DNA from 2 places in the Ruminococcus sp. RTP21484sp1_RTP21281st1_A8_RTP21281_210402 genome. Region 1 is predicted to be linked to the other one. Evidence: predicted binding sites of a transcription regulator. Region 1 holds the regulator's gene; the other holds the start of a gene.
What was found. Region 1 encodes NrdR, which represses ribonucleotide reductase genes. Its sites were predicted from a motif close to CACNANATNTNGTG; they were not measured.
Positions count from the first base shown of each region.

Region 1 (16,669 bases):
TAGAGTCCGTATTTTTCTGCCAGATCAGTCAGCTTCTTTTTTGCAGCAGCTCTGTCCAGGAAAAAGGAGTTGTCCTTCAGATTCAGAACAATGTTATCCAGAACTGTCATTTTATTTACCAGGGAAAAATGCTGCTGGACCATTCCAATGCCTGCATCGATAGCTTCCCTTGGAGAGGCAAAATCCGCTGGCTTGTCTTTCCACAAAATTTCACCGCTGTCTGCAGTGTACAGACCAAATATAATATTAACAAGTGTGGTCTTTCCGGCTCCGTTCTCACCAAGGAGAGCATGGATCTCACCTTTTTCTACCGTCAGGTTGATATCCTCATTTGCATATACGCCGGAAAATGATTTACAGATATGTTTCATTTGAAGAAGAGACATGGTTTTCTCCTTTTTCTCGTATAATGATATGAGTGTCAAAAGGTCTTTTGACACTGGTATCGAATAATTAAAGTGTTTTAAAAAGCTGAAACTTCGGAAGGTTATCTCCACTGACTGATTGATAACTTTCCTCCATTTCAGCTTCATTTGTCTTTGAACAATCAGTTGCCGGATTTCAGATTGCGAGCCATTTTTATAAAAACAGATATCTCAATCCGCGGTTACAAATCCGATTTCTTACTGTCTCATTGTGTAGTCGCGCTCAACTTCAAGCTCGCCGGAAACGATCTTATCAATTGCATCCTGTGCAGTTGCTTTCACATCATCGGAAAGATTGTCGGAAAGGAGAACTTCTACTGCGCCATCTGCCATACCAAGGTTGTAAACATCTCCCTCAAAGCTTCCGTCTGCAACGCTGCCAAGGGCAGTATCAATTACAACATCAAGATTGTAAATTGCAGAATCAAGAATATTGTCAGGTGCTAAAGAGCTCTGATCGTAAGAATCGCCCTGGCACCAGATTCCAGCCTCAACAGCTGCTGTCATTGCACCGTTTCCGCAAGCATTTGCACAATGCTTGATTACGTCTACGCCATTGTCGATCATAGCTTTTGCAGCTTCCTGTGCAAGCTGTGTATCAACAAAAGAGTTTGTCCAGGCTGTCTGAACTTCGATATCAGGATTTACGGATTTTGCTCCGTCTTCATATCCGTTAATGATCTTTACAAGGGAATCTCCAGGGATCGGTCCGATGGCGCCAAGTTTACCAGACTCAGAAGTAGAAGCAGCAATGATTCCTTCTACATAAGCGGTCTGCTCACATGCCATAACGTAGGAAGCTACGTTGTCAGCGGAAGCGTCAGCCTCTGTGCAGATGAATTTGGTGTCTGGGTAGGTCTCTGCAACTTCCAGTGCAGGATCACCGAACTCATATCCGTGACCAATTACCACATCATAACCTGCACTTGCATAGTCAGCAAAAGCGGCGGAAATATCAGCAACTTCCAGGTTCTCTGTGTAAGCCAGTTCGTATCCGTATTTCTCACAGGCTTTCTGTGCTCCTTCGTATGCTGTCTGATTCCAGCCCTGGTCATTTGCTGCTCCGGAAAGTAAAAGTGCTACCTTCAGTCCTTCTCCATCAGCTGCCTGTACCGGCTGAGCACATACACCATTTACCATAGCCGCTGTCATTGCCATTGCTAATCCCATAACCACCAGTTTTTTCATCATAATCCTCCTTGATCAGATCCTGTTTTCGTGTATTCGATACTGTTCACTCCGTGGTCAGTATCACTTATTTTTCTTATCCGCAACTTTGTAGTTGCTATAAGGTTTTCTTAAGGCTTCTTTATAGTAAACTATATAGTTACTATAGAGTCAATACATTTTTTCTTTTTTTTGCAAAATTATCTGAAAAACCATTAGAGTCGCACAGGGCAGTTTTTATTATTCTCCAAATTCTTCTGCAACCTTCTTCAGCATTTCCCGGATTGGCAGATGATATGGGCATCTTGTCTCGCACTTGCCGCATCCCACACATGCAGAAGCTTTCACTGCCATGCTGCCGTAGCGGTCTTTCGCCCAGTCAGCCAGATTGTAGCGTTCCAGATATCCTGCGAAAAGGAATGCGCTTGGGATGCTGATTCCAACCGTACATGGCGCACAGTAATTGCAGCGACGGCAGAAATTGGTGCCCAGCTGATGGCGGATCTGTTCCATTTCTGCAAGCTCTGCCTCTGTAAGAGGTGCTGTGTCAGAGCATGCCTTAATGTTCTCTTCCAGTTCAGATACTTCTGCCATTCCCGGGATTACCACAATAACAGCCGGGTTAGAACAGACATAACGAAGTGCAAGAGTGCCATTCTCAATTGCACCACCTGCTAATGGCTTCATGGCAATAAAGCCCACATTTTTCTCCTGACATTTGCGGATCAGCTCGTCGCCCTGGTTTTCTACGATATTATATGGAAACATGATTGTCTCCACCCAGTCCAGATTCAGTGCGCGCTCAAAAACAGCTGTAGAATGTGCAGTCAGACCGATATGACCAATTTTACCGGCTGCTTTCGCCTCCAATAAAGCCTCCAAGGCACCGCCCTCACCTATAACAGTGTCCAGCTGTTCCATGCTTGGGTTGTGTACCTGATACAGGTCAATGTGATTGGTTCGAAGATTGCCAAGGCTCTTCTCAATGTCTGCTTCCATGGCTTCTCTGGTTCTTGCCATACTCTTGGTGGCAATTACAAATTTGTCACGAATTCCTTCAAGGGCATAACCAAGATACTCCTCGCTGACCGTATAGCCTCTGGCTGTATCGATATAATTCACACCCTCTTCTGCCAGCTGCTTCATTAATTTCTTAGTACCTTCCGCGTCAATTCTCTGGATGGGGATTCCGCCAAATCCCATACGGGAAATCTTAAGACCGGTTTTTCCAAGTGTTGTATATTTCATTTGTGCTCCTCCTTATTTTTGATATATAATAATTTATGATACCAGTGTCAAAAAGGTCAAAAAGCCGTTCGTGCTTGCACGATAAGGCGTTTGAACTTGGGACACGCCAAATATGAGAAAGTAGCGATTTACGCAGTAAATCAGCGGATTTCAAATATTGGGAGGATTGCGGGAGCAGCGTAGCTGCGGAGCAATCCGGGGTATCAAATGAGTGGCAAAAGACCTTTTGACACTCATATCATAATTTATAAAATGTGTCTGCAATTAAACAAAATATGCCACCGGCATACGCCGATGGCACATAAATAAACAGCTTATGCTATTTAGAACGGAATATTCGCAATCCGCTACTTGCTCATAAATAACTGCTCTGTAGTTATTTATACTCGTGACAGGTACTCGCCTGTTCTGGTGTCGATTTTCAGCTTGTCGCCCTGGTTAACGAACAGCGGAACCATTACCTGTGCTCCTGTCTCAACGATAGCCGGTTTGGTAGCACCCTGAGCTGTATTTCCAGCGAATCCTGGCTCTGTCTCTGTAACTACAAGCTCAACGAATAACGGAGGCTCAATAGCGAATACATTGCCATTGTGAGAACAGATCTTAACCATCTCATTCTCTTTTACAAATTTAAGAGAATCGCCAACCTGCTCTTCTGTAAGACCAACCTGGTCAAATGTCTCTACGTTCATGAAGTAATATAATCCGCCATCGCTGTAGAGATACTGCATATCAACACGCTCGATACGTGCTGTAGGGAATTTCTCTGTAGGACGGAAAGATTTCTCTAACACGGATCCTGTAATAATATTTTTGTATTTGGTTCTAACGAAAGCAGCTCCCTTACCCGGTTTAACGTGCTGGAATTCTACGATCTGACAAACGTTGCCATCAATTTCTACTGTGACACCGTTTCTGAAATCACCTGCTGAAATCATAATTAATTTTTCCTCCTTATAGTGCTTATGACTAGAAATATTTTATTATATATGTACCATTTTTTCAACTACTTTTTTTCATATGCAGCCAAATTTTCCTGTTTTTCCCATATATTATGGCAAAATACTTTTGTATTCACGGAAGCTGTCCTTCAATTTCCTTGATTAGTTCCTCAAAAGGCTTCACTCCTGTCACAACTTCAATATCTGCAAATTTATGATAAATCGGATCACGCTGTTTCAGAAGCTTTTTGATCTTTTCATCCTGATTTTCGCCTTCCAGAAGAGGATTGCTATTTCCCTCAAGCCTCTTGCGGAGAGTCTCAGCAGACCCCTTCAGGTAAACAACTGTACCCAGCTGCTTAATATACTGCTCATTCTGCTCCTGAACCGGAAGACCTGCGCCAAGAGAAATCACTTTTCTTTCTTTATCTTCAATCAGAGCTTTCACAGTCATAGTTTCCAGAGCACGGTAATATGGCTCTCCAAATTTCTGTAAAATCTCCTTTACGGACATGTTCATCTTCTTAACGATCACCTTGTCCACATCCACAAATGTCAGTCCCAGGTCACTGGACAGACGTTTCCCCACTCTTGTCTTGCCAGACCCCATAAATCCGATCACCACAATATGGTTCATGAATTCTTCTCCTCCTTGGTATAAAAATGTAATACAATTTTCTCCAGATAGCGCTTCAGCACGATCTGGATCTCTTCCTTGGGATTGATCGGCTTTACCAGAATATTGCGAAGGCCAGCATTCTTAGCCCCCCATATATCGGTAAAAAGCTGGTCTCCGATAAAGACCGTATTCCCTGTATTCGTTCCAAGTCTCTCCATGGCTCTTTCATAGCCTTTTCTGGACGGCTTGGCAGCCATTTCAATAAACTGAGCGCCTACTGAAGCGGCAAAGGGTTCTACCCTTTTTTTCCTGTTGTTTGACACCAAGCAGCAGGAAAAGCCAATGTCACGAAGCTTCTGAAAAAGCCGGACAGCTTCCGGATCTGCCGGTGCCCCATGAGGAACCAGGGTATTGTCGATATCAAACAAAATTCCCCTGTATCCCTCCTGGTATAGTTTTTCATAGTTAACTACATATGCTGAATCCAGATATTCATCTGGAAAAAAGCGTTCAAACATTCTGTTACATCCTTTAATTCTTTTATTTTCTATGGTAATGCAGATTGCGGGGATGATTTTTCAAACAGACTCCGGCAACGCGCTTTGCAATGCACAGAAATCATGTATTCACATGATTTCGCGCCTGTTTCCCAAGAGGTTCTGTCAAGATCCCGTCACCTGCTTAGGTACGCCTGCAGTTCCTCATAATGGTCTTTCATCACATCATAACCATGCTGATAAAACGCCATCAGCTTCTCTTTGTTCGCCTCCGCACGCCCCACAGTGGGAATTTCCGGGCGGATGACAAAAATATGTCCTTCCCTCTCCCATTTTTCCAGAAGCTCCAAAGTCCGGTTGTAGCTGCGGTAACGATTATATAAAGTGTTCAAAAATTCCGGATAATGACGAAATGCAGCCACATAAAGCGGAGTGCTCTTTCCCGGTTTCTTCTTGCGGTAACCCATATTTCGGGTAAGGATCACCACGTTCTTTCGATATCCCTTCTCCATGGCATGGATCAGGGGAATCGAATCTGCAATGCCGCCATCCAGATAAGGAACACCGTCAATCTCTACCATGGGACTTACAACGGGAATACTGGAAGAAGCCCTTCCAATATCCATCAGGCGACGTCTGTCATGCTTCTCAGTCATATATTCCGCATCACCAGTCTGGCAGTTGGTCACTACCAGCTCACACTCCGTATCTGACTGAAAAAAAGTATCAAAATCAAACGGAAACAATTCATTTGGATATTTGTCAAACAGCATATCCATGTCAAAAAGCTCATGCTTCTTAAGAGCTTCCTTAGTAGCAATATAGCTGTTTGCCTTATCCTCTATGATCATGCAGTCTCTGGTCCTTCCAGGCTGCCAGGATACATAATCAAGAGCATTGCAGGAACCAGCGGAAACACCCACCACATATGGGAATTTCACCTCTTTTTCCATAAGATAATCCAGAACCCCTGCTGTAAATACTCCCCTGCTTCCCCCGCCCTCCAGGACCAGGGAAGACTGATGCTTCACTGTCATTCTTATTCACGCTCCTTAAGCGGTACGTATACAGCCGGAGCCAGAACGTTCTTGTAAGCCGGACGGATGATTTTGTCTGTATTGATCAGTTCTTCCATTCGGTGGGCGCTCCAGCCCACAATACGTGCCACTGCAAAAATCGGTGTATACAGCTCAAGAGGCAGATCCAACATGCTGTAAACAAAACCGCTGTAAAAATCCACGTTTGCGCTGACACCCTTGTAAATATGGCGCTCCTCGGCGATAACCTCCGGAGCCATTTGCTCTACCATCGCGTAGAGATTGTATTCTTTCATACGGCCTTTTTCTCTGGCCAGAGTCTCAACAAAGCCTTTCAGTACCTGGGCACGGGGATCCGATACCGAATAGATCGCGTGTCCCATACCATAAATAAGACCTCTCTTATCAAAAGCTTCTTTGCGAAGCAGTTTCTTCAGATACTCTCTTACTTCCTTTTCGTCAGAAATATCCTTCACATTCTTCTTCAAATCCTGGAACATACTTACAACCTTAATATTGGCACCACCGTGCTTCGGACCTTTCAGAGAACCGAGAGCTGCTGCGATTGCAGAATAGGTGTCTGTTCCGGATGAGGAAACAACGTGTGTAGTAAATGTAGAGTTATTACCACCGCCGTGCTCCATATGAAGGATCAGGGCAAGATCCAGGATCTTCGCCTCCAGATGAGAATATTTCTTATCCGGGCGAAGCATACGGAGGATATTCTCCGCTGTGGAAAGTTCTTTCTTCGGATTGTGAATATAAAGGCTCTTGCCGCATACATAGTGATTGTAAGCCTGATATCCATAAACAGATAAAAGAGGAAATACACTGATCAGATTCAGGCACTGTCTCAGTACATTCGGAAGGGAAATATCATCCGGCTCCTTGTCATAGCAATAAAGTGTAAGCACACTTCTGGACAGGGCATTCATAATGTCCTTGGACGGTGCTTTCATGATAACGTCCCTTACGAAATTCGTAGGAAGGGAGCGCTGGTTCGCCAGAAGCTTGGTGAAATCCTCCAGTTCCTCCCCATTCGGAAGCTTGCCGAACAGTAAAAGATAGGTAGTTTCTTCGAAGCCATATCTGTCATCTTCAATAAATCCCCTGGTCAACTCCTTGATGTCATATCCCCTGTAGGAAAGACTGCCCGCACAGGGCACTTCCTTGCCGTCAACCACCTTCGTGGCGCATACATTGGAAATCTGCGTCAGACCCGCCAGGACGCCCTTACCATTGATATCGCGAAGCCCTCGCTTTACATCGTATTTCTGATAAAGAGACAGATCCAGGCTGGAATGCTCCTTGCAAACCTCTGTCAGGTTCTCTATTTCCGGTGTTACTTTCATCTTAAATCCTGTCATTCAAATAAACTCCTTTCTTTTTAATCCGTCCGATAATCCGTTCCTCCCTCAATTATTAATGCTGTCAGAGTCAGAAGCGGATGCTTCTGCTCCGGCATTGTAAATGGATAATCTGTGACTGCCATTGTTTTATTATCTTCTTATCGCTGTTTATAGGTGGACAAGAAATCCTTCAGCTTGTCCATAGCCTTCTCCAGCTGACGCACATTCGGCAGATATACTACGCGGAAGTGGTCAGGACAATTCCAGTTAAAGCCCTTTCCCGGCACCAGAAGCACCTGTTTCTCATGTAAGAAATCAAGAGCAAACTGCTCGTCATTGTGAATATTGAATTTTTCTGTATCGATCTTCGGAAAAATATAGAACGCAGCCTTGGGCTTTACGGCTGTGATTCCCGGAATGTCATTGAGTGCCTTGTAGATAAAATCTCTCTGCTCATAAACTCTTCCGCCTGGCTGAATGTACTCATTTACACTCTGGTATCCACCAAGTGCAGTCTGTACAATGGACTGGGCCGGAACATTGGAGCAAAGACGCATGGAGGAAAGCATGTTAATACCTTCAATATACCCCTTCGCCTTATTCTTGGCACCACTTAAGATCATCCATCCAATACGGAAACCAGCGATCATATGGGACTTGGAAAGTCCGGAAAAAGTAACGCAGAATACGTCTGGTGCAAGGGATGCAATAGAAGTATGCTTATAGCCATCCATGATCAGACGGTCGTATATCTCATCTGAAAAAATGATCAGCTCGTGCTCTCTTGCGATCTGCACGATCTGCTCCAGGATCTCCTTGGGATAAACTGCTCCTGTAGGGTTATTCGGATTAATGATAACAATCGCTTTGGTCTTGTCTGTGATCTTGCTCTTAATATCATCAATGTCCGGATACCATTCAGACTGCTCATCACAAATATAATGAACTACATTTCCACCTGCCAGAGTCGCAGTAGCTGTCCACAAAGGATAATCCGGTGCAGGGATCAGAATCTCATCCCCGTTATCCAGAAGTGCCTGCATACAGAGATTGATCAGCTCACTGACACCATTACCTGTATAAATATCACTCATGGTAACCCCGGGAATTCCTCGAAGCTGGGCATACTGCATAATGGCCTTTCTTGCGGAAAAGATTCCTTTGGAATCGGAATATCCCTGAGAGGTACGAATATTGCTCAGCATGTCCAGAATTACTTCCTGCGGTGCAGAAAATCCAAATGGATATGGATTGCCGATATTCAGCTTCAGAATCTCCATTCCATCCTCTTCCATTCTGGCCGCTTCATCCACTACCGGTCCTCGCACATCATAAAGTACGTTATCCAGTTTACTGGACTTCTCGAATGTTTTCATTTATTTCACTCCTCATCTTACTACTTATGGCCGGCATATCTAATATGGAAAAAAATCTATATCTGTCTTTTTCCTACTCCGGCATAATGTATTTCTTGCTATCTATCATCTCATATTTGGCTCATTTTCGCAAGCCTTAATGAAATTTTTGGAAATATGAAAAAAACTCTTTTCATTTTTAGCACTTTAGTGTATAATAGCGTCGTTAAAAAATTTTACACCTATCTGGATGAGGAGGAATTACAATGTCTTACACAGAAGAAGTATACGAAAGAGTCGTAGCACAGAATCCAGGTGAGCCTGAATTTCACCAGGCAGTAAAGGAAGTTCTGGATTCCCTGAAGGTCGTAATTGACAAAAATGAAGAAGAATACCGCAGCATGTCCCTTCTGGAGCGTCTTGTAGAGCCGGAAAGAATCATTTCCTTCCGCGTTCCGTGGGTAGATGACAAGGGCGTTGTTCAGGTAAACAAGGGATATCGTGTACAGTTTAACAGCGCTATCGGACCTTATAAGGGTGGTCTTCGTTTCCATCCGTCAGTAAACCAGGGTATCTTAAAATTCCTTGGATTTGAGCAGACATTTAAGAACTCCCTTACCGGACTTCCAATCGGTGGTGGTAAAGGTGGTTCCAACTTTGACCCGAAAGGCAAATCTGACAGAGAGGTTATGGCATTCTGCCAGAGCTTCATGACAGAGCTTTCCAAATATATCGGTGCTGACACTGATGTTCCGGCTGGTGATATCGGTGTAGGCGGACGTGAGATCGGTTATTTATTCGGACAGTACAAGAGAATCCGCGGATTATACGAGGGTGTTCTCACAGGTAAAGGACTTACCTACGGCGGATCTCTGATCCGTACACAGGCTACCGGATATGGTGTTGTTTATATGCTTGATGAGATCATGAAAGCACATAACGATTCTATTGATGGAAAGACATTCATCGTAACAGGATCCGGAAACGTTGCAATCTATGCTGTAGAGAAAGCTCAGCAGCTTGGCGGCAAGGTTGTTGCTATGTGTGACTCCAACGGATATATTTATGATCCGGAAGGAATCAAGCTTGACATTGTGAAAGATATCAAAGAAGTAAAACGTGGACGTATCAAAGAGTACGCAGACCGTGTTGAGGGTGCTTCTTACACAGAAGGTACCGGAATCTGGAACATCAAATGTGATGTATACCTTCCATGTGCTACCCAGAACGAGCTTGCTCTTGATGGTGCTAAGACACTTGTTGCAAACGGCTGCAAATATGTAGTTGAGGGTGCGAACATGCCTACTACTCTTGATGCTACAACTTATCTCCAAGAGAACGGTGTTCTGTTCATGCCTGGTAAAGCAGCTAACGCTGGTGGTGTTGCTACTTCTGCTCTTGAGATGAGCCAGAACTCCATGAGACTTTCCTGGACAGCAGAGGAAGTTGATGCGAAGCTTCATGGAATCATGGTAGACATCTTCCACAAAGCTGATGACGCTGCTAAGCGTTATGGTATGAAAGACAACTATGTTGCCGGTGCTAACATCGCCGGATTTGAGAAAGTTGTAGATGCTATGAAAGCTCAGGGCATCTGCTGATTCTCTGTCATCTGAAGTTTCAAAAAGACAGGTCCGCTGCGGCCTGTCTTTTTTATTCCATTTAATACTTGTTTATACAGAAAAAAATCCCCGCTCTCTGGCGAGGATTTCAGACTGTAGACAAAGCCCTGCTTTTGCAGGGTTTTGCTATTGTTGGAACCGCTTTTCTGCTATAATGAATATCAGAAGGGCGGTGTTTTTTATGATGACGAAAAATACTGTCCGGATAACGGTCGTCCCAGTATGGATACCGTCATGCTGATAAAGATACCATTCATTCAGTATCTCTATGGGATAAAAAGCATGCGTCAGACCATGAAAGAGATCGAGGTAAACGTTGCATACCGCTGGTTTCTCGGACTAGACATGTTAGATCCAGTACCTCATTTCTCTACATTTGGAAAGAATTATACCCGCCGTTTCAAAGATACAGACCTTTTTGAGCAGATCTTTTCAAAGATTCTGGAAAAAAGCACGGATGGAAATGAAAGCCGGGCTTACCTTTGCATGCATGAATCTGAAAAAACTGGCAAAGATTCTGGAAAAACGAGGTTGGAACACAGCCAGATTTTTGTTGATTTTGAAGAAAATAAAAAGAAAAGAAGTTTTAAAAGAAAAATGGTGCTGGCCATAATCCCCAACACCAAGTTTGTCTACAGTCTGAGCCGGTGTTTTTAAACACCGGCTTCATTTGTTATATGGCAGCTGCTTCATAAAGAAAAATGGCTTATTTACTGATTTTTGCTTTTGCAGAAAGTCCCTTACTCTTGAAGAGCTTTTTGTAGGCGGAAAGCTTGCTTGCTGGTACTTTTACTTTCAGCTTCTTGTAGTTGTTTCTGCCGGCTTTGGTGAAAGCACTTTTTCCTACGGTACCGGAGGTAAGCTTCTTGGACTGAATGCTGACAGAAGTAAGGGCCTTGCAGTCGTAGAATGCTTTTTTGCCAATGGAAGAAACTTTGGAGCCAATCTTTACAGTCCGTAAAGCACTGCAGCCCTGGAAAGCACTGGTGCCGATGGAAGAAATATTCCTGGCAATGGTTACTTGTCTTAGCTTCCGGCAGTTTTTGAAAGCTCCGGAAGCAATGGCTGTGACTTTATAGGTCCGACCGTTTGCCTTCACAGAGGAAGGAATTGCTGCAGTCGTGATGGCTTTGGACTTTGACCGCTTTAAAGTAACAGAGGTACCATTTTTATTAACTGTGTAGACATTGTAAGAATCACTGAAGGATTTCACTACTGTAGTCTGAGGTTTATCATCTTTGTTATTTGAACTTGAGGTAATCTGGAAATCTAAGGTAATAGTTCCAAAATAGTTGTTCTGGCCTGCAATGGTTACAGTGGCAGTTCCGACTTTTTTGTTATTGCTGTAGGTAACTTTATAATCCTGTCCTTCTATAAGTTTTTGCTTTCCAAGAGTAATAGTTGGAACTGGTTTTAGAGCTTTTCCAGTATAAGCATAAGTCGCTTTAACTCCGGTTACAGATGCCTGAGAAAGGTCGCAGGCATAACCAATGTTGTTCTTACGTGCATATGTGATGGCAGCTGAGTTAGGGGAGGCATAAATGGTAGCGTAGTATACATGACCGCCGGAATACCAGTAGGAGCCTTCCCATACAATGTCATCCCCGATGTTGATTACGCTGTCTGGCAGAGTGACTGTTTCAAGATTAGAGCAGAAAGCAAAAGCTTCCTTTCCAATAGTGTGGACACCGTTTTCAATTACGACTTCCTTCAGATTGGGCAGATAATTAAATGCATTTTCTGAAATACTGGTAATCCCGGATTTTATAACTATTTTTTTTACCTAATTTTTCATGGACTTCCATGCCGTGCCGCTCCAGAAACTGTAGCCGCCCTGAGTGGAAGAAACGGGGAAACGATCGTTTTCATCCGTGGAGATATTAAGTGCACCCTGACCGGAAATGGTGAGAACACCATTTGCAAAATCCCAGGTAGCATTTTCACCTGCAGTACGGTAAATCTTTTTGGAGGCTGTGCCGTCATTTGCATCAATAGAGTAAAAATTAACAGTATTGGCATTGGAGGCGTAGTAAACAACCTTGGAATCTTTAACGACAGGCTGGCAGTCGGATACGGGCGCAGCAGTGGTGTATTCCCTGCTAAGTACATTTCCCTTACCATCAACAAAGAGGTAATGAAGAGTACTGGAAGAAAGCGAATCATCAGCAGCTGCGTAATTTTCTGACGAAGAATCGTCTGTATTTTCATATTCTTCCCAGGAAATCATGAAACGGTTTTCTGTGATTGGAGTGATCTTTACCCCCATAAAACTCTTTCCATTGCCAGTGTAGTTGGTAAGGTATTTTACAGAGGTTGCTTCTTTTGAAAAATCGGAAACAGGAGTAATTGTAAGGTAAATATTATGAGGAGTGTCACTTGTCACATTGTCATACTGGGACTGGTCGATGGTCGTTCCGATACACAGTACACTGTCAGCAGAAACAGCCATACCATCTACGCTTGCGTAGCAGTTCAGTGCCCATACGGAAGTACGGGAACCACCATAAGGAAGAAGCTCGATAGTTTTTTTATCAAGGGTGGAACTGTCGTATCTGGAAAGTTGGGTACAGCGGGAACCCTCGCTTTGCTCCAGAACATACAGATAAGAGGACTGCGATTTGATATACTGGGCAAAGGAGTGCCACAGATCACAGCTTACGATCTTTCCGGTCATGGAAGCCTGGTCAACGGCAATCATAAGGAATCCCTGATGTCCCTGTCCAACAGATTCATCTACATAGCCTTCATGACCGGTTACAATATAGAGAGTTCCGTTGGTTTCTGTCATTTCCACACATCCGTAATCGAATGGATAACGAACCTCTCCTCCAAATAAATCCGGATTGCTTGTAATGGAAGCCGCACCGCTGCGATTCCAGTTTGTATCATATCGGATGACACGGATAACCTCGGCGGAATTATCTTCGGCGGTGTTATTTTGTCCCTCTACCAGGTAATATCCATCAGATCCTGCATAAAAACCACCCCATAAAGGAAGCTCCATGGGAATTTCTCTTTTGTCTGTAATCTGCAGGCTGTTGTCATAGTATTCAATACCGACGCTGTTTGTTTTGCGGAATACTCGCATATAGCCGTTGGAAATAGAAATAAGGTCAGAAGAACGCCTTAATTTAACACTAAGGTTATCTTGCGCAGTAGGGGTGAGAGAGGCTGCCTGTACCTGTCCTGGAAATGCCAGCAGATATAAAAACAGACAGCAAAATAATAGGGATGTCAGTTTTTTGATCTTTTTCATAAGTTTCTCCTTGCTGTGTTGCTTTTCATGATTCTTATTATAATAAGTTTTGGGTAGAGTTGCAATCATAATGATAATGTTTACAGCAGAAAAAGTGAAAAGCTGTAAAAAACAGCAATTCTACATTTTTTATGGAGATTTCTGACATGGCACCTACCTGTGGAACTGTTTTGTGAGACTCATCAATAATAAGAAGGAAATCATCACCAAAGTAGTCCAGAAGTGTATAGGGCGGCTGTCCTGGTTCAAGACCGGAAAGATGCCTAGAATAATTTTCGATTCCGGAGCAGAAGCCGGTTTCCCCGCTCTCTGGCGAGGATTTTTCTAATTTAAAAATTTCTTCAGTTCATCCATAAAGGTGCTGACATCTTTAAACTCCCGATACACAGAAGCAAATCGCACATACGCCACCGAATCCAGATCTTTTAAATGGCTCATCACGATCTCTCCGATTTTCGTGCTGGAGATTTCTTTATCTTCGGCATTGAAGATGTCGCCTTCTATGGCATCGATCATGGCTTCCAGCTTATCGCTGGCAATGGGACGTTTATAGCAGGCGCGGCGGACGCCGTTGATCAGTTTATTGCGGTCGTACTGCTCACGGTTCAGATTCTTCTTGATTACGGTTAACGGGATTGTCTCCACGTTCTCATAAGTGGTAAATCTTCTTCCACAGGAATCGCACAGTCTTCTGCGTCTTATGGAATTGGTCTCTTCCACTGGTCTTGAATCTACTACTCTTGTATTATCCTGATTACAGTATGGACATCTCATGTATGTATTTCCCCTTCCTCATGGCTCCCCTTCTGCCATACAATCCGGGCAGCAGACTTTCCTCTTTTCTGTTCGCTCAGTAACATAAAACGGACTGAATTACCTATTTCTTATTATACTTTAATCATAGAAAGTATGTCAATAAACTCCATACATATTTTCAGACTTTTTGCATAATATCATAAAAAACAGGTGCTTTTCATGCGTATTTGCGAATTAAAGCAAAAAGAAGTGATCAATATCTGTACCTGCCGTACACTTGGCTGTCCGGTGGATGTGGAATTTAACTGTGAAACCGGATGTATTACTTCCCTTGTGGTTCCCGGACCTGGCAGTTTCTGCTTTTGTTTCTGGGGAGCCGGAAGTGAATATATAATTCCATGGAATTGTATCCGGCAGATCGGAGATGACATTATCCTGGTAGAAATTGATGAAAAGTATTGCTGTAAAAAAGATTAATGCTATTTTCCCAATTGTCAAGGGGCAATAATTTTTATATTTTCCCGAAAAAAGAATATTTATCCTCCCACGTGAGAATCATTGTTACTGTTCACTTCGTTCTCAGCAGCACGCTTCGCGATGCACAAAAGGAGGATTCAAATAATGGCACTTAACAAAGTTGAAATTTGCGGAGTCAATACATCGAAGCTTCCGGTACTGAAGGCAGAAGAAAAAGAAGAGCTTTTTCGCAGGATCAAGGAGGGTGATGAAGAAGCCAGGGAACTTTACATTAAAGGAAATCTGCGACTGGTTCTCAGCGTGATCAAGCGTTTTTCCAACAGCAGCGAAAATATGGACGATCTTTTTCAGATTGGCTGCATTGGGCTTATAAAAGCAATTGATAATTTTGACACTACATTGAATGTAAAATTTTCTACTTATGCAGTGCCTATGATCATTGGGGAGATACGAAGGTATCTTCGTGACAATAACAGTATCCGGGTGAGCCGGTCTCTGCGGGATATTGCTTATCGTGCAATTTATGCAAAAGAAACCTATATGAAAACAAATCTGAGGGAGCCTACCATTGCGGAAATTGCCAGCGAAATAGGGATAAATAAAGAGATGATCGTATATGCTATGGATGCGATACAGAATCCGGTGTCACTTTTTGAACCGGTTTATACGGAAGGCGGGGATACGCTTTATGTGATGGACCAGATCAGCGATAAGAAAAACAAGGAGGAGACCTGGGTAGAAAATCTGTCCCTCCGGGAAGCTATAAACCGGCTGAATAAGCGGGAACGGCATATTATTGATCTGCGTTTTTACGAGGGCAAAACCCAGATGGAGGTGGCCCAGGAAATCGGGATTTCCCAGGCACAGGTCAGCCGGTTGGAAAAGAATGCACTTAAAACCATGCGGAATTATCTGAGAGCGTGACGGAAATCATGGATCCCGGCATTACGAAATTCGCTCCTTAAATGGTCTGCTGCATGAATATATATTGCAAAATCGCTGGTTGTTGACCAGCGATTTTGCTTATTATGCTGCTATTCCAGAATACGTTTAAAAAAGGCTTTCTGAAGGATGTACATCATAATTTGTAATAATGATTTTTCAAACACGCTCTAATGCCTTTTCCAATTCTTTTATTACAATCTTAAGAGCTTTAATTCTCGCATACTTCTTGTCTACAGATTCCAGGATATGCCATGGTGCATAGGTGGTGCTTGTCTTGGCAAGCATTTCATCTACAGCACCTTCATAAGCATCCCATTTTTCGCGGTTGCGCCAGTCTTCGTCGGTGATCTTCCACTGTTTTTCAGGATTGTTCTGACGGTCGGTGAAGCGGGCCAGCTGGGTGTCTTTGTCGATCTGGACCCAGAATTTGATAATCACGGCACCCCAGTCGGACAGTTCCTTCTCGAATTCATTAATCTCGTTGTAAGCACGTTTCCAGTCGTTCTCGCTGCAGAAGCCTTCCAGACGCTCTACCATTACGCGGCCGTACCAGGTGCGGTCGAAGATGGCAATGTGACCGTCTTTGGGCAATCTGGTCCAGAAGCGCCAGAGGTAGTGACGCGCCTTTTCGTGAGGTTCCGGGCTGGCGATTGGATGGACCTCAAAGCCACGGGGATCAAGGGCTTCTGTGATCCGCTTAATATTGCCTCCTTTTCCGGCTGCGTCCCAGCCTTCATAAGTAATGATCACCGGCACACGCTTACGGTACAGACGGTTATGCAGTTCGCCCAGCTTCTTCTGGAGATGCTTCAGCTCTTTCTTGTATTCTTCATCCTCGATCACCTTGTCTGTCAGTTCGATTTCCGAAAGCTTCGGCATTTTCTCAAGCGGAAAAATGTTTGGGAGAAGCGGTGCGCTGTGTGTGCTGTTCTGCAAGGCTACCTCAATGTTATTTACCATTATTTCAAGAACCTG
Region 1 covers NZ_JBCPGE010000011.1:33,224-49,892, reverse strand. The annotation lists gene AB5170_RS07215 (ABC transporter ATP-binding protein) at 1-386, opposite strand, end outside; gene AB5170_RS07210 (BMP family protein) at 624-1,616, opposite strand; gene AB5170_RS07205 (aldo/keto reductase) at 1,833-2,840, opposite strand; gene efp (elongation factor P) at 3,221-3,778, opposite strand; gene AB5170_RS07195 (shikimate kinase) at 3,915-4,418, opposite strand; gene AB5170_RS07190 (YqeG family HAD IIIA-type phosphatase) at 4,415-4,918, opposite strand; gene AB5170_RS07185 (patatin family protein) at 5,074-5,934, opposite strand; gene AB5170_RS07180 (citrate/2-methylcitrate synthase) at 5,937-7,301, opposite strand; gene AB5170_RS07175 (aminotransferase class I/II-fold pyridoxal phosphate-dependent enzyme) at 7,442-8,659, opposite strand; gene gdhA (NADP-specific glutamate dehydrogenase) at 8,905-10,239, shown strand; partial or broken gene AB5170_RS07165 (transposase) at 10,441-10,707, shown strand; gene AB5170_RS07160 (leucine-rich repeat domain-containing protein) at 10,967-11,473, opposite strand; partial or broken gene AB5170_RS07155 (leucine-rich repeat protein) at 11,873-12,028, opposite strand; gene AB5170_RS07150 (hypothetical protein) at 12,044-13,516, opposite strand; gene nrdR (transcriptional regulator NrdR) at 13,841-14,290, opposite strand; gene AB5170_RS07140 (PRC-barrel domain-containing protein) at 14,492-14,749, shown strand; gene sigG (RNA polymerase sporulation sigma factor SigG) at 14,894-15,673, shown strand; gene pap (polyphosphate:AMP phosphotransferase) at 15,851-16,669, opposite strand, start outside.

Region 2 (16,669 bases), on a different contig from region 1:
TACTTTTTTGCTGGAACTTATTATATATAATTGTCTTTAAAGATGGTATAAGAGAATCGGATTCTGTATTAAGATTGTATAAAGATGTGTTTCCGCCATATTCAGCCCGAATTCGGTTGTCGTAGCAAAAAAATAAGCCATTCCGTCAGAAACATATCCAACCAAATGGCTTTTATTCTTATCTTCTATCCAATATTTTATCAAATCGTCTGAAGAAAGTTGAAGTTGTAATGATTGCTGCCAGTATATCACTGATTGGTTCAGCCAGAAAAACGGCAAATACCTTATTCTGAATGAAAAGCGGCAGAATAAAGATCAGCGGAATCAACAGGATCAGTTTTCTTAAGCATGCAAGCAGCAGACTGACTTTCGCCTGTCCCAGTGCCATAAAGCTCTGCTGACAGGAAACCTGAAATCCCAGTGAAAAAATACCAGCCATATAGATTCTCAGTGCCCATGCGGTATACGTGATCAGATCCGTATCATTAGAGAAAATACCTGCAAAGAGCCTGGGAAACAGAAGCATGATCAGCCAGAAGCAGCCGGTAAAAACCGTGCAGACTGTAAACTGCGTAAAAAATGCTTTTTTAACACGCTCTTTATTGCCGGCACCGAAATTATAACTCATGATCGGCTGTCCGCCCTGGCATATTCCCTGCAGCGGTAAGGTTGCAAGCTGGCTGACACTTGTGATAATAGTCATGGCTCCAACCGCAAGATCTCCGCCATATCTTGAAAGGCTGGAGGTGAAACTGATGGACAGAATACTTTCTGTGGACAACATGACAAAAGTGGATATTCCAAGCCCCAGGCATGGTAAAATAATATTTTTTTGTAATTTGAAATTCTCTTTCCTGAGATGGAGAATGGTCTTTTTTCCTGACAGGAAACGAAGAATCCAGATGGCACCAACAGCCTGACTCAAAACAGTAGCAATTGCAGCACCGCTTACGCCCAGGTCAAATACAAAAATAAAAACAGGATCCAGAATAATGTTGATCATCGCACCGATCACAGTGGTCATCATACTGATCTTTGCAAATCCCTGTGTGGTGATAAAGGGATTCATTCCCATTACGATCAGGACAAAAATACTTCCCAGTATATAAATTCTTGCGTATGACACTCCATAAGGAAGGGTCTTATCACTGGCACCAAACATTGTCAAAAGCTGTGGAGCGAAAACGAAAAAAATCACCGTAAGGGCCACAGCCATAAGAATAAGAAGCGAGAAACAGTTTCCAAGAATCTTTTCCGCTGTCGCATTATCCTTTTTTCCCATGGAAATTGCAGCTCTGGGAGCACCTCCTGAACCTGCGAGCATGGCAAAGGCATTAATCAGCATAAGAATTGGCGTAAATAACCCCACACCGGTTAATGCTGCCGCGCCAACACCGGGAATGTGTCCAATATAAATACGGTCTACAATGTTGTACAAAAGATTAATGATCTGTGCCACAACAGCAGGAATTGCAAGCTGCGCCAAAAGACGTGGGATTTTTTCCGTTTCCATTGCCTGTGTATTAGATTTACTACTCATATCTGTTTTCTCCTGACAAATTTTTTGACATAAACCAATAAAATATAAACGAATTATGTCTTCTGATTTTAACTCATATATTTGTCAATATCAAGCTTCTTTTCTGATTTTGCAACGATCAAGGATGCAGCTGTTGCTCATTGCACGCATCCTTCCTCCACTGATCAACAGCCTGTTTACAGCTTATGTTTTCTCCTCCAGATACAATCCTTAAGTACATTTACAAGCCTTGCCGGTTCAAGGGGTTTGGTAAGATGCTCATCCATGCCAGATATCCGGCTGTTTATAATGTCTTCTGCAAATGCATTGGCACTCATGGCAATAACCGGTACGCGCTCTGCATCTGATCTTTTCATGGAACGAATTCTCCGGGCAGTATCCCAGCCGTTTAAGTTTGGCATCATGATATCCATTAAAATCACGTCATAATACCCTGGCTCGGACTTTTCAAATTTCCCAATTGCCTCCAGTCCGTCTTTGGCGCAATCCACAAGAAGCCCGTTATCTTCCAGGATAAAGCTGGCGATTTCCCTGTTCAGCTCATTATCATCAACTACTAATGCCCGGAGACCTTCAAGGGAAATCGTATTCTGGTCCTTTACAAAATCTTCCAGTTTCCGGGCTTTTTCTGCTTCTCCGATTTTGAACGGAATTGTCATGATCACAGTTGTGCCGGTTCCCTCTTTACTTTCGATCCGGATCGTGCCGCCCATTCTGTCTGCCAGCTTCTTTGCAATGGGAAGTCCCAGTCCGGTGCCTTCATATTTCGACCGGCTGGTTTCCTTCTCCTGGGCAAAAAGGTCAAACGCATGTGCCACAAACTCCTGGCTCATACCAGGACCATTATCTGCACAGCCAAATTCATACACTACCCGCTTTTCATCTGCAAACTTCTCTTTACACCATACATGGATTCTTCCGCCTGGTTCTGTAAATTTCACCGCATTATCAGAAATCGCATTCAGAAGCCGTTCCAAATAAACAGAATTTCCGGTTAATAATATATGACTTAGCTCTGATTTTTCCCAATCCACAATGCATTCTATATTTTTCTCAGCTGCCTGAAGCTGCTTTTCTGTGTTGATCCTGCTCAGGATTTCTGTCAGATCAAAAGTAAGCTCCTGATCAACAATATCTCCCGACTCCAGTTTATTCATATCCAGTATATCGTTTACAAGGGAAACCAGATATCTGGAGGAATCCATAATCTTATCCCTGCATTTTTGTTGTATTTCAGGGTCATTGGGATAACGGTTTGCCAGTTCAACCATGCCTATGATCCCATTCATAGGAGTTCGGATATCATGGCTCATATTAGACAGAAACCTGGTTTTAACCGCCGCATCCTTCTTTGCTTCTGCAACCTGGTATATAAGAGTCTGCTCCCTTCTCTTCGCATCACTGATACTTCGAATCGCACAAAGAACATGGGTCAGGCGGCCAGTCTCATCCCTTTTCTTCTCAATAAAGCGCAGACTATGCCAGCTTCCATCCTTCATCCGGTATTCCATAACGACGGATTCTTCGTCTTTCATTCGTTCCGGCAGTGTAGAGATATCTGTAAATTTTTCAAAAGCATCCTGATACTCTTCTGCCACCAGTCCACGGCAAACTCTTTTGTTGTTTTCAGACAGAGTACCTGAATGAATATATTTCAGATGCTCCACATCCCTGTTGGAAATTTCCTCAAAATAATCCGCCTGGATATCAATTCTGGAAATATATTGGTACGTTCTGGCAATGGAGGAAATGATCTCATTTCCTAATCTGGCCTCATTCAATGCTTTTTGCAGTTTCTCCTGGATTTCCTTTTCTTTGTAAAGGATACTGTCTATATTGCGATATCCAAGAAAAGCATCAAAGGTCTCATCATCTGTCTTTCCCTTCACTACATAGGCTTCATAATAGCTATCTTTCCCTTCCTTTGAAACACTGTGGTAATGGTAAGTAAGCTTCTCTTCATGTAAAAGCCTTCTTTTCATATTTGCGCAGAGATGCCAGTCTATAAACTCTTCTTTCTCTTCATCTAGAATAAAATTGTCTGCATATCTTCTCGTATATTCATCAAAAATTTCAGCCGGATGGGGATCTGTCTCCGCCAGCTTCCTGGCATTGGTATTCTCATCCAGCCTCAGTATCTCATATTTACCGGAATTAAGATCTATCCGGTATAAAGATACATACTCTGGCAATAATCTGCTTAAGACATATTTTTCTTTCACAGGATAATCATTTACCTCCTGCCTCGGATCGTCTGTCTTTGTTTTTTCTCGTGAAAGCATAATACCGTTTTAATTTTATCCTTTCTTTTGCTGTTAGAGCGTGTTTGAAAAAGGCTTTCTGCAAGATGTGCTTCACAATTTGTGGGAGATTTCGCCCGGATGAGGGCGCCGTAGCGGGCTACGGCAACTGAATTCGGGCGAAATATACCGCAAAGTGGGGCGTGCAGATTGCGGGAATGATTTTTCAAACACGCTCTAGCATTTGTTTTTGCATGCCAGGCACAAACCACCACGGACGTTTCTGGTGGAGCCGCATAACTTACAAACCTCTGTTATTTCTGGTTTCCAACTGCTGTCCAGCCTCTTCAGGCCTCCGCTGACCTGATCCAACGCTTCATCATCCAGCTCAACAGCTGCCTGACTCATAGGCTTCATGCTCTCTTTTTTGTCATTCACTTCTTTCATAATAGTTTCCTCCTGTATATGATTTTAATATGATTTCACTTTTTACTATAGTAATTATACAAGTTTTTACTTGTGTCTTCAACTGTTTTTTGGCATTTTAGCCAAAACGTTACTGGTCACTCCGTGACTAGTACATCGAAAATTAAGTATCTGCTATATTGACGCAGGATGATTTCGTGCCGCAATTCTCGGGTTTTCTGTGAACCTTGTTCACAAAAAACGCCTCGCGGAAATAATATCTCTGTTTATTCACGCCTGCTTCGTCTGTACTCCATAGCCGTCATACCGCAAGATTTCCGAAAACTCTGCGCCAGATAGCTCTGGGAAGAAAAGCCTGCAAGATGGGCAATGTCAGAAATATCGTGATCTGTATTTTCCAGAAGATTTTTGCAAACCTCAATCCTGCGCCGGTTCAGATAATTAATGGGAGAAATCCCATAATATCGGGTAAACTCGTGGCTTAGATAATACTTATTCAGATGACTTAATGAAGCCAGCTGATCCAGATTGATATCCTCCCAATAGTTGGAATCCAGATAGCGCTTGATCTGTGCACACTCTTTACTTGGATGAAAAGAAGGCACCAGCTGGAAGCCGGAATCTGTAATCCTGCGAAGCTGGGTAATAAGAATGGAAAGCGTGTGTCTGCAAATCTCTTCATAACCCTCTTTTTTTTCATCTAATTCCTGAAAAAGGGAGTGGAAATAAAACAAAAGATCTGTATTAATCTTCCGGCAGTTGAAAATCTGGAATTCCTTCTGATCCCGGAAAGAAAAACTGATTCCATCCACTCCTACAGTATAATAAGAAAGGGGCGCAGCGCTCTGAGAAGTTTCCGTGTGCAGGATATGTGGATTGATAATGACCAAATCGTCCCTGGCAATGGAAAAGCGCTGATTTTCTATAAGAAATTCGCCGCTTCCTCTGGAAACATAAAAAAGCTCCGTAAAAGCATGGGTATGAGAAATGCTTGGCCAGTCCTCTTCGTATCTGGAGGATGAGGCATTCACCAGAACTGCTTCTGTAGAAAGTGGATTATCATTGGAAAAAGAAAAGGAACGTGTACTCATAGATTCTCCTTATGTATCATAAACTATAGTTTGTTGTCCGCGCTGTCAGCTCCCGATCTTTCGAATACAGTGTTTTCAAACAACAAGGAATAAACACTCGCACACTTAGAGTACCATGAAACGGAAAATACAGCAAGATTTCTAAAAACCATAGCAACAACTCTGTTGAAAAACAGCTGTCAAAAACGTATTCTTATATTACAGAAAAAACAACTATCAAACAATATTAACAACCTTTGTAAATAAAAAAGAGAAAAGCGAGGTCGCAAAATGGAACAGAGAAAAGGCAGAGTTACCATTCCTACCAACCTGGATGTGGTAAAGGAAACACTGGATATTATGAATGAGTGGGGCGCAGATGCCATCCGTGACTGTGATGGAACCGAATTCCCACAGGAGCTGAAGGACACCGGTGCGAAAATCTACGCTACCTACTACACCACCCGAAAGGACAATGCCTGGGCAAAGGCTAATCCGGATGAGATCCAGCAAATGTACATTATGAGTTCTTTCCACACCGCAACATCAGACAAACTGGAGATCCACCTTATGGACCACCTGTACCCGGATATGCTGAAGGTGAACACACGCGATGATATCACAAAGTGGTGGGAAGTAATCGACCGTACCACAGGAGCAGTGGTTCCGGCAAGTCAGTGGCATTATGATGAAACGAGCGGAAATGTGGTAATTACACCTGTAAAACCGTTCCATGAGTATACCGTCAGCTTCCTGGCTTATATTATGTGGGATCCGGTACATATGTACAATGCAGTGGTAAACGACTGGAAAGATGTAGAGCCGCAGATCACCTTTGATGTGCGCCAGCCAAAAACAAGAGCTCATTCCCTGGAGCGCCTCCGCAGATTCCTTGATACCCACCAGTATGTGGATGTGGTACGCTTCACCACCTTTTTCCATCAGTTCACCCTGATCTTTGATGAGCTGGCAAGGGAGAAATATGTGGACTGGTTCGGTTATTCCGCATCTGTCAGTCCATATGTGCTGAAGCAGTTTGAAAAAGAGGTCGGCTATCCATTCCGCCCGGAATACATTATCGACCAGGGCTACATGAACAATACCTATCGCATTCCATCCAAGGAATTCAAGGACTTCCAGGCATTCCAGCGCCGCGAGGTCGCGAAGCTTGCAAAGGAAATGGTAGACATTGTCCATGAATATGGCAAAGAAGCCATGATGTTCATGGGTGACCACTGGATCGGTATGGAGCCATTTATGGATGAGTTTGCTTCCATCGGTCTTGATGCTGTGGTTGGAAGTGTAGGAAATGGTGCAACCCTGCGTCTGTTCAGCGATATTAAAAATGTAAAATACACGGAAGGACGATTTCTTCCATACTTTTTCCCGGACACCTTCCACGAAGGTGGAGACCCGGTGAAAGAGGCGAAGGTAAACTGGGTAACTGCAAGGCGTGCCATTCTCAGAAGCCCCATCCAGAGAATTGGTTATGGCGGATATCTGAAGCTGGCTCTTCAGTTCCCGGATTTTGTCCAGTACATTAAAGAGGTCTGCCAGGAATTCCGCACCCTTTATGATAATATCCAGGGTGTGACTCCTTACTGCGTGAAACGTGTTGCTGTGTTAAACTGCTGGGGGCGCATGCGTTCCTGGGGTAATCATATGGTACATCACGCAATCTATTACAAACAGAATTACTCTTATTTTGGCATTATTGAGGCATTAAGCGGTGCACCCTTTGATGTATCCTTTATCAGTTTTGATGATATTCTGGCAGATAAGGATCTGCTGAAAAAATTTGATGTTGTGATCAATGTAGGGGATGCGGATACTGCGCAAAGCGGCGGCGAGTACTGGGTAAATGAAACCATTATTACTGCTGTAAAGGAGTTCGTTTACAATGGTGGCGGTTTCATCGGAGTTGGCGAGCCTGCAGCCCATCAGTGGCAGGGAAAATTCTTCCAGCTGGATGATGTACTGGGTGTGGAAGAAGAAAGAGGCTTCAATTTAAATACCGATAAATACAACTGGGAGGAACACAGAGACCACTTTATTCTGGCTGATGCAGAAGGTGATGTGGACTTCGGTGAGGGCAAAAAGAATATTTTTGCACTTCCGGAAACCCGGATCCTGATCCAGAATGACCATGAGGTACAGATGGCAGTAAAAACCTTTGGAAAAGGCCGCGGTGTTTACATCAGCGGACTTCCATACAGCTTCAGAAACAGCCGTGTGCTCTACCGTGCGGTTCTCTGGTCTGCATCTGCCGAGGACGAACTGAACCGATGGTATTCCACCAATTATAATGTAGAGGTCCACGCTTATGTAAAGAATGGCAAGTACTGTGTCGTAAACAATACTTACGAGTCACAGGATACAGTCGTCTATAAAGGAGATGGCAGCAGCTTCCCGCTTCATATGGATGCAAACGAAATTAAATGGTACCAGATTTAATAGTCATAGGTTTATTATAATTAAACCACATCATATTTCAATAATTCTGTCACGAAGTGTTGGAAAATGGCGCGAATGGTATTATAATAAACCTATCACAAAACAAAGGAAACCATTATGAGAATTGCAATTGTTGATGACATTAAAGAAGAGCGTGACAAGCTCGCAGACGTACTGACGAAACAGCTTTCCAGACGTGGGATTCACGTAAATTTATTTGAATTTGAAAATGGAGAAGATTTTCTTATTGCGGCAAAGGAACGTCCTTTCACCGTCGTTTTTCTGGACATCTACATGAGTGGTGCAAATGGGATCGAGACTGCCAGAGAGCTTCGGACATTTGACTCGGATGCACTTTTAATTTTTACTACCACTTCTACGGATCATGCTCTGGATGGGTTCAAGGTCCGTGCCATGCACTACCTTGTGAAGCCATATCCCGAAAATGAAATTTCAGACCTGATCGATGAGGTTCTTTCCCGGATCCCGGATTCCGGAAAATACATAGATATAAAAGTAAATGGAAGCAATGTACAGGTTCCGTTTCGACATATTATATACGCAGAACATTTTTCCCATATGATCCATATTCACACTACCGGCGGCAAAGAGCTGATCACCCGCCAGTCCTTCGAAGCCTTTACTGCATCCCTGAAAATGGATCCAAGATTTTATCTTTGCAGCAGAGGCGTTGTGATCAATCTGGAGCATGCTGTTGATTTTGATGGAGCCCTGTTTATCCTGGACGATGAAACCCGGATTTCCGTCAGCCGGAAGCTGGTTAAAAATGCAAGACAGACTTTTATGGATTTTCTGTTTCAAAGGGGACATTGAATATGAATACTATATTAAGACCTGTTCTGGAGCTTACGGTAATGATTTCTGGTCTGTTCCTTGCCTATCTGCCGGTACAGACCTATCTGAAACAACCGCCCGGCAGACTGGCTGCATGGCTTGCACCTCTTCTGGCAGGAATCTGTCTCCTGGAAGGAGGATTTTGTTACTTTCTTAACATTCCTACCAGCTCAGTGCTTTTTCCCACTCTGCTGGTACTGATGCTGATCTATCACAAAAGCCTGACTATCTCTATCTGGAAATCCGGCAGCATTTTTCTGGCAGTATGTGCGGTCTTTGCCTGTGTAAACAGCCTTTCCAGAGCAGTGAATGCCATTGTGGCAGAAAGACTTGGACTTCCGGAAACAGAGATCTGGTTTCACACCAGTGCCGGTATTTTTTACAATGTAATATGTCTGCTGTTCGTTGCTGCCGCCTGGTACCCGGCCTCCCATGCAGCCCGCACTATGATCGATGACGAAAATTTAGCCCAGACCTGGTATGTTTTCTGGATACTGCCACTGATTTTTATAGGTCTGAATCTCTTTATGATTCCCAAATATGAGGGAACTCTGTATACTGGACGTATTTTGCAGGGCTACATTGTGATCAGCCTGATGCTTCTTGTAATTCTCATGCTGTTTTACACAATGTTTCTTATGATGGCCAACAGCCTGAATAAAAATGCAAGGCTTCAGCAGGAAAATCATTTTCTCTCCCTTCAGCAGGCACGATATGAGAACCTTTGCTCTGCCATAGAGGAGGCAAGGCAGGCACGACACGATATCCGCCATCACTTTTTGCAGCTTTCTTCCCTTGCGGAAAAGGGAGATCTGGAAAAAATAAAAGAATACCTTTCCAATGCAAACAGTAAAATTCCAGACTACGACCTGCATTTTTGTGAAAACCAGGCGGCTGACAGCGTGATCAGCCATTATGCCGCTCTGGCAAAACGGGAGAACATTCCTTTCCAGGCAAATGCAGCTCTGCCAGCCCACATTTCCATAGACCAGATTGATATGTGCCTGGTCCTCTCCAACCTTCTGGAAAATGCTCTGGAAGCCAGCCTGAAAGCAAAGCCTTTCAACAGGAGAATCCATGCAGAGGTTTACCTTCATCATAAGCACCTTCTCCTGATCCAGGTGGAAAATACCTTTGAAGGGAAAATACAGGAGAAAAATCATATTTTCCAGTCGTCCAAGCGTCCCGGAAACGGAGTGGGAATCCAGTCTGTCCGCCACATTGCAGAAAAGAATGGAGGGGACAGCAGCTTCACTTATGAGAATGGTATTTTTACTGCTAAAATTATGCTGCGCATACAGAAAACAGCCGTTTCTCATCCATAAGCAAAGCAGAGAGGTTTCATGCAGACACACTCTGGAGCGTATCTGAAAAATCATTCCCGCAATCTGCACGCCCCACTTTGCAGTATATTTTCCCTGAATCCAACAAAAAAAGAAAGCTGCAGAACAATATCAAAGATGATACTGTCTGAAGCTTTCTTTTTCTGTATCAATAGACTACAAATGCCATAACCACATACACCAGTATGGATACCAGGCAATACAGAGAATTGGTGGTGGAAACATAAGCGCTTCCATCCTCACTCTTCAGGAAGGTCTGCATACTGAATGTGGCTGGAGCGGACATGTAGCTGATCACTGCAAGGTTCAAAAGCAGGTGATCCCCCACTATGTAATGAATTGCCAGCAGCACTCCCCCGATCATGACTGCCTGAAGAAGAATACGAAGTACAATGGTCCTGATACATGGGGAAAAAAGTTTCTTATCAAATTCAATGCTGAATCCTACCACCAGCAGAATAACTGAGGTTATGGAAGTGGTGAGAATGCTCTCCACACTTGTATAGGTACCTGCAAACGGTCCGGCAAGAAGCTTCTGCACCACACCGGTAAGTCCGGCAATGATTCCCAACACACTTGCAATAAACGCCGGTGTACGTATTGCACTGGAAAACAGTTTTCCCGGATCGATCTTTTCCCCGTTTTCCACCTGTCCGAGCATTCCCATATAGACGCTGAAGCCAAACAGAAGACCTGCAATATCCAGCACAGCGATCTGGGAAAGGTTCTCCGCTCCGCAAAGGCTGGTATATAAAGGATAGGCCATGGAACCGCCTTCGTATACACTGACCATAAAGGGCAGATATTTCCGGTAACGCTCTGCCGGCATAAGCGGGCGGAGTAAAAAACCGATGCTAAAGGAAACAACCAGCATTACAAACATGATTCCAACCAGAATTCCGGTTTCTTTATTATAATCTGCCGTAGCAAGGGCATGGAAAATTGCTACAGGAAGCATGATCTGGGTCACCAGAAGCTTCATATTGTTAATTCCATTCTGATCCAGCAGTTTCAGCCGCTTGCAGGCCATACCCAGAAGGATCATTACCAGTACGGGCAAAATAATTTCCAATACTTTCATTTTATGCACGCTTTCTATGTTTGTTTATAGTTCTTTTATTCATCAAAATCGGTCTCAAATACTCCCTCAGGCGTACGCATGGTAAGAACCCCGAGATTAAAATCATCATCCATTACCGTGATATGATACTCAAAGATTACATCATCCTCAAACTTGGACAGCAGAATATAGCTTCCGTTCTCTTTTCCCTCGATCTGGTCGCAGATATCATCATACACATCTGCACCGGAAATCTCACGCGGATAACCGGAAGCTTTGATTTTTTTCTCAATTGCAGCGTATAATTCTTCCATTTTATGTTCTGCAGCAGTGCATGCCATTAGGGCTTACCCTCTCAGTTCTTTTTGACTGCCGCATACTCCTTTCCTGAATTTTTTTCGATTAAATATGATTGTATAATATCCGCCCCTGAAATGTCAAACCACATTTTAACCAAATCCTGGTTATCGTAATTTCTTCGTGAGCAAAGAAATCCTGATTTGTATGATTTCGTACCATACTTCTCGTTTTTTGTATAATTTTTTATAAATTATCTGTTATTTTATTCTACTCTCTACATTTTTTCCATGGCTTTTGTGGTTTTTTGTTTTTTCTTTTGTGTATTTCGTTGTGTTTTTCTTTGTTTTTGATATTTTTCATTGTTTTTTTTCACCAATTTCTGTTGACATCTGACTGTTTTTGTTGTATGCTATTTTCTACAGAGAGGCACTCCATTTGGTACAAGGATGTATCTATGGAATGCCTCAACTCGTATCTAAAGGGAGGTAATACTTATGAAAATGAAACAGGTTTTAGCAACAGGCGCAGCTTTATCAATGGCTCTCTCCATGGCTCCGGTCACCGCATCCGCCGCAGACAAAGTAGACATAAACGTCATTGCTGCACAGTATGGCCAGCAGACTGCTGACTGGTGGGCGAACTTCGTGACAGAATTTAATGAAGCAAACCCGGACATTAACCTGAACGTAGAGGTTGTTTCCTGGAACGATATCTACACCGTAGTAAATACCCGTATCGCCAATGGCGAAGCTCCTGATGTCCTGAATATCGACGTATTCGCAGATTATCAGGCAGATGATCTCCTTCTTCCGATCCAGGACGTTGTTTCTGAAGAGACCTACAGCAAGATGTACGATGCATTCCTTGCACAGTCTGAAGTAGACGGAACTGTATGGGCTATCCCGGATCTTGCATCTGCACGTGCTATGTACTATAACAAAGACATCCTTGATGCAGCAGGCGTAGAAGTTCCTACTACATGGGATGAGCTGAAAGCTGCTTGTGAAGCCCTTAAAGCTTATGATGACAGCATTTATCCATGGGGTATCGATATGACTACTGACGAAGGTCAGGCAGCATTCGCATACTACACCTGGAACAACGGCGGCGGATTTGTTGACGATGAAGGTAACTGGACACTGAACAGTGAGCAGAACGTTGAAGCAATCCAGTACGCAATCGATCTTGTAAATTCCGGTTACACAAACACCGATCCTGCTAACGATACCCGTTACGATCTGCAGGATATGTTCGGCGCAGGTAAGGTTGCTATGCTCATCGCACCGAACAGCTTACCTACCTACATTGCTACAGGCGGAAATGAAGTAAACTACGGCGTTGCTTCCATTCCTTCCAATACAGGCGAGTCTGTATCTGCAGGTGTTATGGACCGCTTCATGTGCTTCGATAACGACTACTCAGATGATGAGAAAGCTGCTATCTCCACATTCTTTGATTATTTCTATGATGATGCCCGTTATACAGAGTGGGTTGACATGGAGGGATTCCTTCCGGCAACCAAGTCCGGCGGCGAGGCTCTCGCAGCAGCTAACGAAGATATGGCAAGCTGGATTGATATCTTAGACAGCTGTAAATTCTATCCAACAGCGAAAGCAGAATGGGCAGATGTAAAACAGGGCGTTATCAACGTAGAGCAGAATGCTCTTCTTGGCGGCGACGTTCAGGAATTACTGGATGACCTTCAGGCAGAAATCGCTGGCTGATCTTAATCCACTGTTTTTCCCATTACGAGGAAGATAATGGGCCGGACTTACGGGTCCGGTCCATTTTTAAGTTTGCGAAGCAAACGCTACTTCTTGTGCCAGGCACAAGAAGGTTCCACCTTTTTGCGAAGCAAACGCTGCTTCTTGTATTTGTCACAAGAAGGTTCTGTTTTTCTGCGTAACAAACGCCGTTTTCTGTGCTTGTCTGCGCAGCGTCAACGCTATTTTTATAAAAAGAGAGGTATCCCTGTGAAGAAAAAATTCAAAAAAGTGGAACCATATGTATGGATCCTGCCAAGTGTCCTTCTCATGGCAATTTTCATCCTGGTTCCTATTATCTTTGTATTCCGTATGGCCTTAAGCGACGTCAGCAAAGCTGGTCTGATCAAAGGCTTCGCCGGATTGGAAAATTTCCGCAAGGTAACAAGCAGCCCTGTTTTTGCCATGGTGCTGAAAAACACCCTTGTGTGGACCGTTGCCGTAGTCGGCATCTCCACACTCCTTGGATTTATCCTTGCGATCCTCCTCAACAATGAATTTAAAGGCCGTAAGCTTGCACGTGCCGTTGTTGTTTTCCCATGGGCCACAACCCTGATCGTTCAGGCAAGTATCTGGAAATTCATCATCGACACAGATTACGGTACCTTAAATACACTGTTGATGAAGCTTGGCATTATTGACCACGCTGTGAACTGGACTCCTACTGCCGGTGCTTATTTCGCCTGGGAAATTGCCTGCGGTATTTTTGTTACCATTCCATTTGTAACCTTTACCGTACTTTCCGGTCTGCAGAGTATTGATGCCAGCTACTATGAGGCAGCAGCCGTAGACGGAGCCAGTTACTGGCAGAAAATGTTCCAGATCACCATCCCGCTGGTACGTCCGAATCTTACCATCAGTACCATCCTGAACATTATCTACGTATTTAACTCTTTTCCGATCATATGGACCATAACCAAGGGTGACCCTGCTAACCGTACCGACACCCTGGTTACCTATCTGTACAAACTGGCCTTCTACAACGGCAAACAGGGACAGGCAGCAGCCGTATCTGTTATCGGCTTCCTGATTCTTCTTTTCTGCGCCAGCCTGTACATGGTTTCCGTACTGAAGAAAGGAGACGAATAATATGGCAAACACCAATGCTTCAGTTAAGAAAAAAAATACCAGAAACACAGTTTTGCGTGTATTGCTCTATGTAGTGATCATCGCCATCTGTCTGATAACTTTATACCCATATTTTGTAACTGTATGTACTGCTCTTAAAAGCCGCGCGGAAATCTTTTCCATGAATGGAACTATTTTCCCTGTTGAGGCCATCTGGTCCAACTTCACAGACGTATGGAAGCTGGCTCCCATGAGCAATTACATGATGAACTCCATTGTGATCGCAGGAGGCTCCACTCTTCTGGCTATGGTCTGCGGTATCCCAGCTGCTTATGCCCTGTCCAGAATGAAATTCAAAGGCCAGACTGCTTTTCTGGGATTTGTTATTGTCTCCCAGATGTTCGCACCGGTTGTACTTCTCATCGGTATCTACAAGGTTATGATGGCGTTCCATCTTACCAACAGCATTATCGGCCTGATCTTTATCAACGCAGCATTTAACCAGGCATTTGCTATCTGGCTGCTCCGCGGTACTTTCCTGAGCATCTCCCCTGAGATGGAGCAGGCTGCCACTATTGACGGCTGTAACCGCGTACATGCCCTTTTAAGGATCCTTCTGCCTGTTGCTGCACCTGGTATCGTTACAGCGCTTATTTTCGTATTTATCAACGCCTGGAACGAATATACAGTGGCACTGACACTGATCTCCACTGATACCTTCAAGCCTCTCACCGTTGGTATCAATATTTTCAACGGTTACAATATGATCGAGTGGCAGTATCTGTTTGCTGCTTCCCTCTATGCAATTGTTCCAGTTGTGATTCTGTTCGTCGGAATCGAAAAAAATCTGGTTGGAGGACTCACTTCTGGTGGTGTCAAGGGTTGATTTTTATTTTTTTCCAAGTATAATAGAGGAAGATGCGGACGCGAGAAAGGGTTGCCCAGGGCAGCCCTTTGTTCATGCCCCATAACTATTCAGAAGGCAGTATTCCGCCAGGTGTTTTTGTGAACATTGTTCACAGCTGCGGCGCGAAATCATACAAAGCATGTTACTGGTCATCCAGTAACTGTTTTATTGTGTACGGTAAAATTTCACATACGGAATAACCCCGATGATTCCGCACATTTCAGGAACTCTATACCGGAGATCACCGAATGATTCTTCTGTCCTGCTGACGAAAATTCAGCACATTTCACAGATTTTTAAAATCAATGGTTTTGACCTTGACTTTTCTGTAGAATACTGTAATATTGATAGTGCACAACATCTAGTATGTAATCAAAGATTTAAACACAATATATGGAGGGATTTGAAAGAATGAGTACTGAGGTCAATGCAAACGTCATTAAACGAAATGGCGTGGAAGTTATTTTTGATAAGGCGAAGATCATCAACGCCGTTGAAAAAGCGAATGAGGAGGTTTCTAAGCTTCACAGGCTGAGTCATTACCAGATCACAGCGCTTGCTGATATGATTGCCACCCGTGCCCTTGAATCCTCCCACGCTGTCAATGTGGAAGATATTCAGGATATGGTAGAGACCGGCATTATGGAGATGCGCGGTTATGAGGTTGCACAGAAGTATGTGCGCTATCGCTACAAGAGAGAGCTTACCCGCAAGTCCAATACCACAGACGACAGCATCCTTGCTCTTCTTGACCAGATTAATGAGAATGCCAAGCAGGAGAACTCCAATAAGAACCCTACTATTAACTCTACCCAGCGTGATTACATGGCAGGCGAGGTCAGCAAGGACCTGACCATGCGTGTTCTTCTTCCTGAGGAGATCGTAAAGGCTCACGACGAGGGAATCATTCATTTCCATGATTCCGATTACTACGCACAGCGTGAGCATAACTGTGACCTGATCAATCTGCAGGATATGCTCCAGAACGGCACGGTTATCAGCCAGACACTGATTGAGAAGCCTCACAGCTTCTTTACCGCATGTAACGTTACCACACAGATCGTCGCACAGGTAGCCAGCAATCAGTACGGCGGACAGTCCTTCTCTCTCGCCCATCTGGCTCCTTTTGTAGACATCAGCCGCCAGAAGATCCGTAACAAGGTAATCGAGGAACGTAAGGCTTGCGGTGAGCCTCTTGATGATGAGATCATCCAGAAGGTATCGGAACGCAGACTGAAGGATGAGATCCAGAGTGGTATCCAGACGATCCAGTACCAGCTGATCACTCTTATGACCTGTAACGGACAGGCACCATTTGTAACGATTTTCATGTATCTTGATGAAGTTCCGGAGGGACGCACCCGTGATGACCTTGCACTGATCATCGAGGAAGTTATGAAGCAGCGTATGCAGGGTGTTAAGAACGAGCGCGGTGCGTGGATCACACCTGCATTCCCGAAGCTGATCTATGTGCTGGATGAGGATAACATCCACGAGGATTCCAAATATTGGTACCTCACAGAGCTTGCAGCGAAATGTACTGCCAAGCGTATGGTTCCGGATTACATCTCAGCCAAGATCATGCGCCAGTTAAAAAACGGCAATGTTTACACCTGCATGGGATGCCGTTCCTTCCTTACCGT
Region 2 covers NZ_JBCPGE010000027.1:43,551-60,219, forward strand. The annotation lists gene AB5170_RS13580 (MATE family efflux transporter) at 179-1,540, opposite strand; gene AB5170_RS13585 (hybrid sensor histidine kinase/response regulator) at 1,717-3,762, opposite strand; partial or broken gene AB5170_RS13590 (DUF6783 domain-containing protein) at 3,774-3,950, opposite strand; partial or broken gene AB5170_RS13595 (DUF6783 domain-containing protein) at 3,888-4,142, shown strand; gene AB5170_RS13600 (helix-turn-helix domain-containing protein) at 4,473-5,297, opposite strand; gene gnpA (1,3-beta-galactosyl-N-acetylhexosamine phosphorylase) at 5,568-7,730, shown strand; gene AB5170_RS13610 (LytTR family DNA-binding domain-containing protein) at 7,848-8,564, shown strand; gene AB5170_RS13615 (sensor histidine kinase) at 8,567-9,910, shown strand; partial or broken gene AB5170_RS13620 (DUF6783 domain-containing protein) at 9,935-10,009, opposite strand; gene AB5170_RS13625 (AEC family transporter) at 10,077-11,009, opposite strand; gene AB5170_RS13630 (hypothetical protein) at 11,045-11,302, opposite strand; gene AB5170_RS13635 (ABC transporter substrate-binding protein) at 11,783-13,012, shown strand; gene AB5170_RS13640 (carbohydrate ABC transporter permease) at 13,262-14,140, shown strand; gene AB5170_RS13645 (carbohydrate ABC transporter permease) at 14,142-15,005, shown strand; gene nrdD (anaerobic ribonucleoside-triphosphate reductase) at 15,438-16,669, shown strand, end outside.
Region 2: a site for NrdR is predicted at 15,380-15,393, ahead of nrdD (anaerobic ribonucleoside-triphosphate reductase). Genes of this name have one in related genera too.